DNA from 3 places in the Dactylosporangium sp. CA-092794 genome. Region 3 is predicted to be linked to each of the others. Evidence: riboswitches for the same ligand, from Rfam matches in the RefSeq annotation. Region 3 holds a riboswitch; each other region holds the start of a gene.
What was found. Region 3 has a riboswitch for cyclic di-AMP ahead of ACQPXD_RS26110 (hypothetical protein). Riboswitches for the same ligand answer to the same signal wherever they lie in the genome.
Positions count from the first base shown of each region.

Region 1: another riboswitch for cyclic di-AMP. It lies ahead of ACQPXD_RS05645 (NlpC/P60 family protein); the one in region 3 lies ahead of ACQPXD_RS26110 (hypothetical protein).
Region 2: another riboswitch for cyclic di-AMP. It lies ahead of ACQPXD_RS55305 (coiled-coil domain-containing protein); the one in region 3 lies ahead of ACQPXD_RS26110 (hypothetical protein).

Region 1 covers NZ_CP192044.1:1,288,161-1,292,718, forward strand. The annotation lists gene ACQPXD_RS05635 (hypothetical protein) at 114-1,286, shown strand; gene ACQPXD_RS05640 (hypothetical protein) at 1,400-1,753, shown strand; cyclic di-AMP (ydaO/yuaA leader) riboswitch at 2,006-2,144, shown strand; gene ACQPXD_RS05645 (NlpC/P60 family protein) at 2,152-3,144, shown strand; gene ACQPXD_RS05650 (methyltransferase domain-containing protein) at 3,208-3,990, shown strand; gene ACQPXD_RS05655 (Rv0361 family membrane protein) at 4,045-4,458, shown strand; gene ACQPXD_RS05660 (sigma-70 family RNA polymerase sigma factor) at 4,511-4,558, opposite strand, start outside.
Region 2 covers NZ_CP192044.1:12,757,022-12,761,579, forward strand. The annotation lists gene ACQPXD_RS55300 (Hsp70 family protein) at 58-2,223, opposite strand; cyclic di-AMP (ydaO/yuaA leader) riboswitch at 2,409-2,554, shown strand; gene ACQPXD_RS55305 (coiled-coil domain-containing protein) at 2,564-3,586, shown strand; gene ACQPXD_RS55310 (exopolyphosphatase) at 3,658-4,558, shown strand, end outside.
Region 3 covers NZ_CP192044.1:6,184,350-6,188,907, forward strand. The annotation lists gene ACQPXD_RS26095 (alkene reductase) at 1-45, opposite strand, end outside; gene ACQPXD_RS26100 (MarR family winged helix-turn-helix transcriptional regulator) at 155-679, shown strand; gene ACQPXD_RS26105 (nitroreductase/quinone reductase family protein) at 676-1,137, shown strand; gene ACQPXD_RS26110 (hypothetical protein) at 1,141-1,938, opposite strand; cyclic di-AMP (ydaO/yuaA leader) riboswitch at 2,105-2,248, opposite strand; gene ACQPXD_RS26115 (diguanylate cyclase domain-containing protein) at 2,379-3,764, opposite strand; gene ACQPXD_RS26120 (ArsR/SmtB family transcription factor) at 3,846-4,196, shown strand; gene ACQPXD_RS26125 (SRPBCC family protein) at 4,180-4,558, shown strand, end outside.

The DNA of each region.
Region 1 (4,558 bases), 4.9 Mb from region 3:
GGGGCTCGTCGTGGAGGATGCGGTGCAGTGCGGGACCTGTCGGCCGCGGCCGCAGCCGATTCCGATGCCTGAGCTCGACTGAGCTCGACCGAAAGTCCGAGATGGGGGAAGCGATGTCCGACTTCGACGAGGTGCTGGAGCGACTGCTCGGCGATCCCGGGTTCAAGGCCCGGCTGGCGGCCGATCCGCAGGGGGCCCTGGCCGGGTACCACCTCACACCGGACGAACTGGACATCCTGCACGCACAGCTCGGTGACGCCGGCGGGCAGACGCACGTCGAGCAGCGCACGAGCAAGGCGAGCATGTTCGGCGTGCTCTCCTCGATCGGCACCGGGCTGGGCGACGCGCTGCACGGCCACGGCGGCGTGAGCGGTCACGCGCTGGGCGGTAGCGGCGCGGCCGGGGTCGGCCACCGCATGCACGACATCGTCGAGCAGGCCGGCGGCCGGCACGCGGCGCCCGCGGGCGGCGGCGCGGGCGGGCTCGAGTCCCCGTCCCTCGCGCAGCACGTCCAGGACGCGGCGCAGGGCGGCCGGCACGCCGCCTCCGGGCTCGAGGAGGTGCACGTCGAGAGCCACCAGGAGTCGTACACCGAGTACCACAGCGAGGTCCGCTCCTCGGGCACCGTGTACCAGTCCAGCACCTACGCGGGCGGCACGGGCGGCACCCCGCACGAGCCGCCGGCCGGCGGGGCGGGCGGCGCGGCCGGGAGCCTGGCCGGGTTCGGCGCGGGCGGCGCCGGGGGAGTGGCCGGCGGGCTGTCGGGTTTCGACCAGTACCAGGGGCAGGGCGGCGCCGGGGGAGTGGCCGGGAGCGCGGCCGGCGGGCTGTCGGGCTTCGAGCAGCACCAGGGGCAGGGCGGCGGCATCGGGGGCGGCTTCGCCCATCTGCTGGAGCAGCCGGGCCAGGGCGGCGCGGGCCAGCCGGGCCAGGGTGGATTCGGCCCTGCGGGCCAGGGTGGCATCGCCGGCGGCATGGGCGGCCTCGTGCAGCAGGCCGCGCACGCGCAGGTGCCGGGCCAGGCGCCGACCGACGGCTACCACACCCGCGTGGACTGGGACGGCGACGGCCGCTGGGACCAGCACACCTACGTCAACCGGGCCGACGGCGGCGTCGACATCGTGGTCGACACCGACGGGGACGGACGCGCGGAGTTCATCGGCCACGACACCGACCGCGACGGGCTGATCAACTCCTCGGAGATCGACACCAACCACGACGGCGTGATGGACGCCCGCTACGAGGACGTCAACGGCGACGGCTGGCTGGACCGCCGAACCCGATAAAACCGTTTGCCTCGAAACGAGGTGGCACGTTTCGGGGAGCAGGCCGCTCGGATCGGCCCCTACCGTTCTAGAGGTACCCCCACCGGGGCTACTGAAGGAACCGGGAGCAGGTTATGAGCGACTTTGACCTCGACTGGGGCATGGAGCACGATCTCCACGTCGACCACGACGGCGGAGTCGAGCATGTCCTGGCCGACCACCACTTCGATCACCACGATTTTTCCGACGGTACCGACGGCGCCCACGACATCACCGACCCGCACTACGGCGACTTCGTGGACCCCGGCCAGCACGACGAGCCGCTCCAGCTCGACGAGCCGGACCCCGACCTGCCCGACTGGCAGCTCGACACCGACTTCCTGGACGGCCACTACGACCTGGTCGGCGCCGACCCGGACGAGAGCGACATGTGGTCGCAGTTCATGACGGACATGCACGAAGAAGTCAACCCGTATGCGGCCAACTGACCGCGGATGCTCATATCCAGCGCCGGCCGGTGTGATCGAGCGCACCGGCCGGCGCCGTTCTCGGCGCATTGTCACTGTCCGATGCGCAAAGTCAACCGGGGGTAATCCGGACTTTTAGGTGCTTTATATATTGAAGGCGACGCACGCCTTTCGCGCCGCCGGTGATCACGTTAAGTTAGGCCCTGGCCTGCTCGGCAGTCCGCCGTCCACCCCGGACGGCGCCGGGCAAGCGCCGCCGAATCGAGTTCTGCGCGTCGATTCATGCCGTGAACCGCACGCATCGAACCGGGGACCCAGAGTAATCATGGGGTGAATCCGCAACGTCGCGGTAGGGCGCTCTCTTCTCGCCCGAACCCGTCAGCTAACCCGGTAGGCGGTCGTTGCAGAAGGGTCATTCCTTGTCCACTGGACATCGTGCCCGCCGACCGTTGCTGCAGGCCGTGCTGGCCGCCGCCGCATCGATCGTCGTGCTGGCACCCGCCACGGTCGCGCACGCCGATCCAACGCTCGCCGAGATCGAGGCCCAGCTCGACAAGTCGAACCAGGACCTCGAGGCCACCATCGAGGCGTGGAACAAGCTCAACATCGACCTCGCGGCCTCCCAGGCCAAGTCGACCGAGCTGGAGGCGAAGCTCAAGCCGCTGGAAGACGGCCTGAACGCCGCCAACGCCGGCGTGGAGGAGCTGGCGGTCGCCGCCTTCAAGTCGTCCACCGGCAATCTGCGCAGCCTGTCGATCGTGCTCGGCGCCCAGTCGTCCGACTCGCTCATGGACCAGCTCTCGATGCTGCAGCAGATCACCCGCAACCAGCAGAAGAGCATTGACGACTTCAGGTCCGCGAAGTCGAAGGTCGACGACGAGAAAAAGCAGCTCGACCAGACGATCGCCGCGCAGAACACGCAGAAGGCCGACCTCGAGAACCAGCGCAAGAAGATCGAGGGCGACGTCAAGAAGTTCGAGGACCTGCAGAAGAAGGCCACCGCCGCCGGTTCGAAGAAGGTCAACCCGCCGAAGACCGACCCGGGCAACCTGCCCGCCGTCTCCGGCAAGGCCGGCACCGCGGTGAACTTCGCCAAGGCGCAGCTGGGCAAGCCCTACAAGTGGGGTGCCGCCGGGCCGAGCAGCTACGACTGCTCCGGCCTGACGATGGCGGCGTGGAAGCAGGCCGGCGTGACGCTGCCGCACAACGCGGCCAGCCAGTGGAGCCAGGTCGCACACATTCCGCGCGGCTCGCTGGCCCCGGGTGACCTCGTCTTCTACAACGGGCTCGGGCACGTCGGCATCTACGTCGGCAACGACACGATCATCCACGCGCCGCACACCGGCACGGTCGTGCAGTATGCGCCGATCGGCGTCGACAGCATCTACGGGTACGGCCGCGTGAGGGCCTGACCCGCCGGCACGGCGTGAGGGGCCGCGGACCGTGACGGTTCGCGGCCCCTCATCATTGAGGGCATGGCGTCGTGGGATCCGCAGCAGTACAACCGGTTCGCCGAGGAGCGGGCGCGGCCGTTCCGGGAACTCGTCGCCCGCATCCCGACGACGCAGGCCGTCGCGGTGGTGGACCTCGGGTGCGGGCCGGGCACGATGACCGCGACGCTGGCCGAGCGGTGGAGCGACGCGGCCGTGCTGGGCATCGACTCCTCGCCGGACATGATCGTCGCGGCGAGCGAGCGCCAGACCGCGCAGCTGCGGTTCCAGCTCGGCGACGCCGGGCAGTGGCGGCCGCAGCGCGGGTCCGTGGACGTCATCGTGGCCAATGCCTCCCTGCAGTGGGTCGACGACCACGAGACGCTGCTGCCGGCCTGGGCGGCCGGGCTCGACGACGGCGGCACGCTCGCCTTCCAGGTGCCGGTCTCGACGTTCGACCCCGGTTTCGGCGGCATCGCGGCCCGGCCGCGGTGGGCGGGGCTGCTGGGCGGCGCGGCCGGCGCCATCGGGCCGCGGTCGGCGACGCCGGTGCTGCCCGCCGCGGAGTACGTCCGGCTGCTCTCGGCGGCCGGGCTGACCGTCGACGCCTGGGAGACGACCTACTACCACGTGCTACCGGGCGACGACCCGGTGTTCGAGTGGTTCAAGGGCACCGGCCTGCGGCCCTACCTCGACGCGCTGTCCGGCGACGACCGCGAGGAGTTCACCGCGGAGGTCCGGCAGGAGCTGCGCCGGGGGTACCCCCGGGAGCCCTTCGGCACGATCCTGCCCTTCCCGCGGCTGTTTGTGGTCGGGCATCGGGCTTGATCCGCGTCGGGTGACTTACACCCGGCGAAGATCGACGCTCGTACGCTGGCGCGCGTGAGTAAAACAGCCAAGATCATCATTTTCAGCGTGCTCGGGTTCGTCCTCGTCTGCTGCGGGGGTGGCGCGGCCGCGGTGTTCTTCTTCGTCAACGCCGGCCTCAAGGAGCCCAAGGCGGCGGCCGGGGACTTCCTGACCGCGCTGGAGGGCGGCAACAACCAGGCCGCCTACCAGATGCTGTGCGACTCGGCGCGGGAGAGCTACGGCCCGGAGACCTTCGCGTCGTTCGTCGAGCAGCACGCCCCGGCCTCGCATGATCTCGGCTTCGGCGGCTCGTACAGCAACACTGACGGCAACGAGACGGCCTCGATCACCGCCTCCATCACCTACAAGAACGGCTCGAAGGACAGTCGCACGCTGCCGATGACCAAAGAGGGCGGCGCCTGGAAGGTGTGCGGCAACCCCTACTGAGGCACGGAAAAGCCCCGGGTCGGGCCGACCCGGGGCTTTGTGCTGTCTAGGGTTATGCCGCCTGGAGGCCCTCGGCCCGGGCCAGCTCGCGCAGCCGGCC
Region 2 (4,558 bases), 6.4 Mb from region 3:
CATCCGACCAGGAGTTGGCGATAAAGGCAGTGAACATCATCGGTTTATGAAGAAGATTTACGGAAGGCTTGAACCGGCCCGGCGGGAGCGCAGGTAGGACGGGATCGCGATGCCGAGGCCGACGCCCAGCGTCACCAGCAGCTCGGGCCAGGCCAGACCGTCGGAGGAGAACAGCCTCCAGTAGGGCATGGTCAGCGTGTAGATCGTCCCGGGGCGGAGGATCTCGAGGAGCATCAGCAGCAGCGCGAGCGCACCGGCCGCGACCGCCAGCGCCCGGGCGGCCAGGCGCAGGCGGGCCCGGCCGGCCACCCAGCCGCGCAGCGCGGCGCCGGCGAGCAGCCACGGGCCGACCGACAGCAGCAGGCCCAGGGTGAAGGCGGCGTACCACGACATCGCCCCGCCGTAGAAGGCGACGCCGCTGATCGGGCTCACCAGATAGATACGGTCGTGGATGAAGTCGTGCTGGCGGTAGATCTGCCTCGTGTCCGTGGCGAGCAGGAGCGCGGCGCCGGCCGCCGCCCACAGCACCGCCCAGATCCAGCGAGGCCGTCCGGCCGGCGGGTCGATGGCGTCGCGCCGGGGCGGGCGCACCAGGAGCACGGCGGCGCCGGCGACGAGCGCGACCGCGAAGACGACGAAGGTCCACGCCACGCCCTCCGAAAAGAGGACGTAGGAGTCCGCCAGCCGGAAGGGGGTGCCGTCGGCGAACCGCAGCGCGGGGCCGGGAAGGGTCACCGTCCCCCCGGCGACCAGGACGGCCAGCCCGCCGCCGATGGCGATCAGGGCCGGGATCAGCGCGCGGTAGGCGGGCAGCGCCGAGCGGCCGGCCGCCGCCACCGTGAGCGTCATGGCGAGCAGCACCAGCAGCGGCTTCGGGGTGAAGGGCGCGAAGAAACCCGTCTGGATGGGCGGGTAGTTGATGTGGTCGAGGACCCGGGTGCCGAGCAGCCCCAGGACGACGATCGCGCCGATCACGGCGAGCAGCCAGTTCACCCTGCGCCGCCGCGGCGCGACCGGCGCTTCCGCGACAACGACGACGGGTTCGTCCGCTACGACAACGGGCTCTTCCGCGACAACAACGGGCGCTGCCGCGACGACAACGGGCGCTTCCGCGACGACAACGACGGGCGCTTCGGCAACAACGTCGGCGACGACAACGGGAGCAGTAGGGGCGGCCAGCAGGCTGCCCAGGGCCACCACCAGCTCGGGCTGCTCCAGGACCACCGGCGCCACGCCGAGCGCGCGGTGCAGCAGCGTGGCCACGAGCGGCACCCGGCTGGCCCCGCCGACCAGGAACACGCCGGCCAGCCGGTCCGCGCTCACGCCGCTGGTGAACATCGTCGCGGTGGTGAGCGTGACCGTGCGGTCCAGCCAGGGGCGGGCCAGGATCTCGAACTCCGTGCGGGTCAGGTGCAGGTCGACGTCGAACAGCGGCACCGCGATCCCGCCCGCGGTGGCCCGGCTGAGCAGCTCCTTCACCGCGCGGGCGTCCTCCCACAGGGCCCGGCGGTGGCGGCGGTCGGGGGTGCTCTGCGGCGCCTCCAGGCGCTTCCAGAGCTCCGCGTCGCCACCCGTGACCTGCCGGCCGACCCAGTCCACGATCGTCGCGTCGAGGTCGACGCCGCCGACGTCGTCCAGGCCCTGGGCGGCCACGACCTCCCAGTCCGTGCCCGAGCGGCGGACCACGCTGATGTCGAAGGTGCCGCCGCCGAAGTCGTACACCACGATGGCGTGGCCGTCCGGCACGTGGTGACCGAGGACGGTCGTGAAGTACATCGCGGCGGCGACCGGCTCGGCGACCAGCGCGACGGCGGGCAGGCCGGCCCGTGCGGCCGCGTCGAGCAGCAGCGAGCGCCGCTGCGGGCCCCAGCCGGTGGGGTGGGTCAGCACGGTGGCCTCGATCGGGCGGCCGGCGGCGCGCGTGGCCTCGTCGGCGACCCGGCGCAGCACCGCCGCGACGAGCTCGACCACCCGCACGTCGCGGCCGCCGAGGAAGAGCGCGACGTCGTCGATGCGGCGCTTCGGGTGCGGCTCATAGGCGGCCGGGTCGAGCCGGGCGCTGCGCTCGGCGTCACGCCCCGTGAGCAGCGCGCCACCCGGGTCCGCGAAGACGGCCGAGGGCAGCAGCGGGGAGGCGTCGAACAGCAGCGCGTCGCTGCGGCCGTCGGGCCGTGACAGAACCGCGACGGTGTGCGAGGTACCGAAGTCGACGCCCAGCCTCATGGCCGTGGACGTTACGGCGCACGGAAGCGCAGCAGCAGCGACCGTTCGGACGTGATGTGAGTCACTATCGGCGACCACCGGCGAGGTTGCGGGAATGTCCGCCCAAACGGTGCGGTGCGCAATTTCGATGCCCTGGGTACAGTGACGGACGGTCACGTCCATGCGGGCACCGCCCCCGGTGCCGGGCGTGGCTGCCGCCTAATCGCCGCACCGTGGCGAGCCGGGGACCCACCGTAATGTTGGGGTGAATCTACCCTCCTCGCGAGGGTGGTAGGGGTCGTTCCGTCCCGAACCCGTCAGCTAACTCGGTCGGCGGCCGACGGAAGGAACAACGACCCAGATGTCATCGCGACATCCCTACCGGCGCGTCATCGTCGCGCTGCTGGCCGCTTGTGTGCTCGCGGGGCTGACCGCCACGCCCGCCTCCGCCGAGCCGGGCGGCGACACCGGGGACGAGGGCGCCGGCGCCAATCCGACGCTGGGCTCCGTCCTGGAGGACACCACCCGCGCCTGGACCGACGCCAAGGCCCGCTTCGACGCCTCCGTGCAGCACCAGGCGCAGCTCACCCAGCAGCTGCAGGCGACCGAGGCCCAGCTGGCGAACATCCAGGAGCAGGTGTCCGCGATCGCCGTCGCGGCCTACCGCACCGGTCCCCTGTCCACGTTCGCCGCGCTGATGGACTCCGGCAGCCCGGACAGCTTCGCCGAGCGGGCCGGCTCCATCAACGAGATCGCCCACCACAACGACAACCTGCTGCACCAGCTCAAGCTGCTCAAGGAGAACCAGGCGGCGCAGAAGCAGGCCCTCGACGACGAGGTCGCCACGCAGCAGCAACAGGTCCAGACCATGGAGCAGCAGAAGAAGGAGGCGGAGAAGGCGCTCGCCCTGGCCGGCGGCCCGAGTAAGGGCTTCGTCAGCGCCAACCTACCGCTCGCCGAGCCGACGCCGCGCAACGCCAACGGCTCGCTGCCCAAGGAGTCGTGCAGCGTCAACGACCCCACCACCACCGGCTGCATCACGCCGCGCATGCTGCACGCCATGCAGCAGGCACAGGCGGCGGGCTTCAAGCGGTTCGTGTCGTGCTTCCGCCCCAGCGGGCCGTATGAGCACCCGAAGGGCCGCGCGTGCGACTTCTCGGTGCAGACCAAGTCCGGCTTCGGCGGGGTCGCCTCGGGCGACGACTTCGTCTACGGCAGCACGCTCGCGGCCTACTTCGTGAAGAACGCCGACCGCCTCGGCGTCATGTACGTCATCTGGTTCAAACAGATCTGGACCCCGGCGGCCGGCTGGCACCACTACAGCGGCGTGGCCGGCGACCCGTCCAGCGATCACACGAACCACGTTCACCTGTCGATCCTGTAATCCTCACGTAGTCGGGCGGCCGGTCGATAAGGCTCTTGTCGACCGGCCGTCGCGCGCTTGGGGGATTCACCGTGAAGTACCGTCTCGTGACCCGCAGCGACTTCGACGGACTGGTCTGCGCCGTGCTGCTGCGCCACCTGGGCCTCATCGGCGACATCACGTTCGTGCACCCCAAGGACGTTCAGGACGGCGCCGTCGACGTGGGCCCGACGGACATCCTGACGAACCTGCCGTATGCCCCCGGCGCGCACCTGGTCTTCGACCACCACCACTCGGAGACCCTGCGGACCGGCGGCACCGCCACCAACCACGTGATCGACCCGGCGGCCCCGTCGGCGGCCCGGGTGATCTACGACCACTTCGGCGGCGGGGAGCGCTTCCCGCACGTCTCGGACGAGCTGATGGAGGCGGTGGACCAGGCCGACTCGGCGCAGTACCACATCGACGACATCCTGCACCCGAAGGGCTGGACGCTGCTGAACTTCCTGATGGACAGCCGCACCGGGCTGGGCCGGTTCCGTCAGTTCCGCATCTCCAACTACCAGCTGATGATGCAGCTCATCGACGCGTGCATCGACCACCAGGACGTGCAGGAGATCCTGGCGCTGCCCGACGTGGCCGAGCGGGCGGAGCTCTTCCGCGAGCAGCAGGAGCTCTTCGTCGACCAGGTGCGCCGGGTGTCCCGTATGCACGGCGACGTGGTCGTGGTCGACCTGCGCGCGGAGGAGGTCATCTTCGCCGGCAACCGGTTCATGGTCTACGCCCTGTTCCCCGAGGCCCGGGTGTCGATCCACGTGATCTGGGGCAAGCAGAAGCTCAACACCGTCTTCGCGGTGGGCAGATCCATCCTGGACCGCAGCTCGCCCACCGATATCGGGTCGGTGATGCTGCGGTACGGCGGGGGCGGCCACCTCGCGGCCGGCACCTGCCAGGTCTCGCACGACGCCGCCGAGCGCGTGCTGGCCGAGCTCA
Region 3 (4,558 bases):
CAGGTCCACGCCGCCCAGGCGGAACGGGTCGAATGCGGTGGTCACTGAGCTTCGCTCCTTGACTCGATCGATTGTTGAGTGAGTCACGCATCTGCCACTGTAGTGGGATGCGTGAGTGAGTCAACTATTGAGCCGGTGCAGTAATGTGGGGTACATGACAGACCACGAGGCCCGCTTCGCCGAGGCCGGTCGGCTGGCGCAGCTGCTGGTCGACATCGCCGAGCGGGCGAAGGCCGACTTCGCCGCCACGGTGGCCTCGTTCGGTCTGCCCGTGCACCTCGCGCGGGCGATCGTGCAGCTGCGCACCCCGGCCCCCATGCGGGACCTGGCCGAGCAGCTCGCCTGCGACCGCTCCTACATCACCAACCTGGCCGACCAGATGGAACAACGCGGCCTGGTGACCCGGGTTCCGGGCGAGGACCGCCGGGTCAAGCTGCTCGCCCTCACCGACTCCGGCGCGGCCCTGCGCGACCAGATCTCCGCGGCGGTGGCCGAGGACAACATGATCCTGCGCCGGCTGACCGACGCCGAGCGTAAGATCCTCGCGCCGCTCCTCGAGCGCCTCCTCGACGACAGCGTGGACGGCCGCCGCCCCGATCCGTATGCCGCACACCGAGACGCCACCTGCCCCCAGCCATCCCAATCCGCTCCGACACACTGCCGAGGAGAAACACCATGAGCTTCGACGCCCGACGAGGAACCCGCGGCGGCCGTCAGCCCAACGGCCGGCTCATGCGCTGGATGAACACGCTGATGGCCAGGCGCATGCGCCGCTCGAGCGGCGGCACGATGATGGGCTTCAACGCCCTGGTCCTCACCACCATCGGCCGCCGCAGCGGCGTCGAGCGCACCAACCCGGTCGGCTGGTTCCCCGGACCCGACGGCAGCTGGCTCATCGTCGCGTCCGCCAACGGCGCCGTGGACAACCCGGCGTGGTATTACAACCTCGCCGCCGACCCCGGCAACGTCCGCATCGAAGTCGGCGGGCAGGTCATCGCCGTGACCGCCGAGCAACTCCACGGAGCGGAGCGCGAGCAGGCCTGGCAGCAGATCACCACCGCCGCGCCCCGGTTCGGCCAGTATCAGCACAAGACCGACCGCGAACTGCCGGTCATCCGCCTGACCGCCCAGGAGTAAGACCTATCCGGGCACGACGGCGGCGACGATCTGCTCGGCGAGCGACTGCCATTGGGCGTAGGCGTCCGGGAACGCCGACACCTGCACCGTCTGCGCCGCCACGGTCACCGCCAGCTGCTCCCAGCCGGAGACCTGGACCAGCGCCGCGTAGAACCGGCGGGCGGCCTCGGCCGGGTTCATCAGCTGGGCGACGGTGCCCCAGCTCGGCCGCTGCTGGAACAGGCCGACCGAGTCGTGGTCGCTGCCGACCCCCTCGTTGGGCAGGCTGAGCGACGCCGGAACGTTGGCGTTGGCCAGGTTGTGCAGGTGGCTCTCCTGCAGCGCGGTGGCGATGGCCACGACGAATCCCCGCTGTGGCAGGTCCAGTGCCTGCCCGGCGCGGATGATCGTGACGGCGTTGTTCATCTCGGCCCGGGTCAGCCCGCCGACCGCGGCGATGACGGCCGGCGGCGAGGCCGATCCCGGCGCCGCGGGCGTCTTGCCGCCGGTCGGCGACGCGGTCGGTGCGGCCGACGGTGAGCGGCTGGGCTGATCGCCGGTGCGGCCGCCGCCGCGGGACGCGCGGCGCTCGGCCTCCAGGACCCGCTCGGTGTCGCTGCGCACCGCCGGCTCGGCCCGGGCCGCGATGTCCGGCGGGCCGCCGGGCGAGCCGATGACGAACAGCGCGCCGATGGCCGCGAACACGACGAGGGCCGCGGCCCGGTGCCGGCCGATCCGCGACCGGACCGCCGTGTGCCGGCCGCGCCGGCCGTGACGCAGGTGGCGGGGGGCTCGCCGCCCGCCGGATGGTGGGGTTTGCACGGGTACCTCGACAGACTGTTCAGGGCACGACCCATCGACCGTCCACAGGGGACGGTTGCGGTGCGGTGGGTGCCGCGGTTACCGGAGCGGGCGGTGTCCCTGACGGGCCGGCCGGTCGGCGGGGTCGCGGGTCGAGGCGTGGCGCCACTCGAGGGGCTGCATGTGGTGCTCCTTCCGATGCCGCCTACCGGGTTAGCTGACGGATTCGGGCGGGAGGATCGCCCTACCTCGCGGCGCGTGGCCGCTCGGATTCACCCCAGTGGTGCCTGGTTCCCCGGCTCGTTCGAGCACGACTCGGCGGGTCCGCCGCGCCGTCACCCTCGATCGGCGACAACCAGCGCAGCGAACCCCATGACCATAACGGTTACATAACCGCAGGTGAAGCCCTAGATCGGAACTGCCACGACGCCACCCGCACCCCGGCATTGCGCAGTGCGGCGTCAGCGGCCGGGAGTCTCCTCGAGCCACTGGGCGTCGCGCTTGTCGTCGGCGAAGGCGACGCGGCCCGGCCGGCGCTTGGCGCGGTACATGGCCTGGTCGGCGAGTTCGACCAGGCGCTCGGGGTCGACGGCGGCCTCGTCGGCCGTTTCCACCACCATGACGCCGATGCTGGTGGCCACGCTGACCTCGGTCGACGAGGACAGGGTCACCGGCTCGGCGACGGCGTCGAGGATGCGGCCCAGGACGGCCGGAATGCGGTCGGCGGAACCGATCTGCTCCAGCAGTACCACGAACTCGTCACCGCCCACGCGGGCCACGAAATCCGTGCCGCGGACCGTGTTGACGAGGCGGCCGGCGACGACGACGAGCAGCTCGTCGCCGGCGGCGTGGCCGTGCCGGTCGTTGACCGGCTTGAAGCCGTTGAGGTCCAGGAACAGCACCGCCATGGGACCGCCGCCGCGGTGGACCCGGCCGGCGGCGTCGTGGATGCGGTTGACCAGGCGGCGGCGGTTGGGCAGGCCGGTCAGGGCGTCGTGGGACGCGGCGTGCTCCTGGAGGCGCTGCTCGGTGACGTCGCGGTTGACGTAGACGAAGCCGGCGCGGCCGCCGTCGGGACCGGTGAGGGTGGAGACCGAGGACAGGACCGTGAGCGGGGCGCCGTCGTAGCGGCGCTCGCGCAGCTCGCCGCTCCAGCGGCCGGCGGCGTCGAGGTCGTCGAGCACCTGGCGTATCCCGATCTCGTCACCGTCCTCGGTGCAGCAGGTGGTGGCCAGCAACGCGAACAGGTCGCAGCCGACCGCGTCGCCGGCCGGGTAGCCGTAGAGGCGTTCGGCGCCCGCGTTCCACGAGTCGATGACGTTGTCCGGGCTGCACGAGATGACCGCGTCGGAGATGGCGTCGAGCAGGTCGCTCTGCCGGCGGGCGTCGTCGAGCAGCTCCAGCGTGGCCAGCAGCGCCCGGCCGTGCTCCAGGCCGGTCGCGGCCACCGCGGCGACCGCCTCCACGAACTCGGCGTCGCCGGCCGCCATCGGGCCGCTGCCGGGGGCCTGCACCGCGAGCGTGCCGACGATCCGCCCGCGCGTCAGGATCTTCGCGATCACCGCGCCCGCCGCCCGGTTCTCCGCGGGGGTACGAGTCATGGCCCGCTCGTCCAGCGCGGCCACGGCGGCGCGGCGCAGGGCCATGGCGGTGGCCGAGTTCTGATCCGGGCCCGCCACGCGCACCAGCGGCTCGGTCCCGTCGGCCGGCACCAGCGTGCCCGCCACGCAGCGGTGGGGCACCTCGGCGGCGAGCTGGCCGATCAGGTACTCCAGCGCCCGGCCCTCGTCCTGCGCGACGTTGTGCAGCCGCGCCCCGACGGCCGCGACCACAGCGAAACGGGACACGCCATTCCATCGGCCACGGGCCGCGAGGCTGAAGAGAACCGCTTGTCGGCGGCCTTGGTAAGTGGTAGCTTACGGTTCGTCATGGCGAACATAACCGCGATGCTGGTCGCGCTCGGTGACCCGATGCGGCAGTCGATCCTCGATCGGCTCTCCGACGGGCCGATGCCCGTCGGCCGGCTGGCCGAGGTGCTGCCGATCAGCCGGCCCGCCGTCTCGCAGCACCTGAAGGTGCTCAAGGACGTGGGGCTGGTGACCGACCGCCAGGAGGGCACGCGCCGGCTCTACCAGGCCGACCCGGAGGGCGTCGCCGCGCTGCGCGCACACCTGGACGGCATGTGGGCGCGCTCCCTGGCGGCATTCCAGCAGCGGGTCGAGCGGGAGACGGCGCAGGACGAGGCAGGGGAAGGCGACACCGATGATCGAGACAGTTGAGGCCGTCCGCCGCGAGGTCGTGGTCGGCGCCGGCCGCGAGCGCGCGTTCGAGATCTTCACCGCGGACATGACGTCGTGGTGGCCGGGCAGCCACCACATCGGCGACGCGCCGATCGAGCGGGTCATCATCGAACCGCGCAGCGGCGGCCGGTGGTACACCGTGCACCAGGACGGCTCGGAAACCTGCACCGGCGTCGTGGCCGTGTGGGACCCGCCCGCCCGGCTGGTGGTGACCTGGCAGATCGGCGCCGACTGGAAGTACCACGACGACCTGGTGACGACGGTGGACGTCCGGTTCGAGGAGGTGGCGCCCGGCCGGACCCGCGTGCGGCTGGAGCACCGCGACCTCGCCGCCTTCGGCG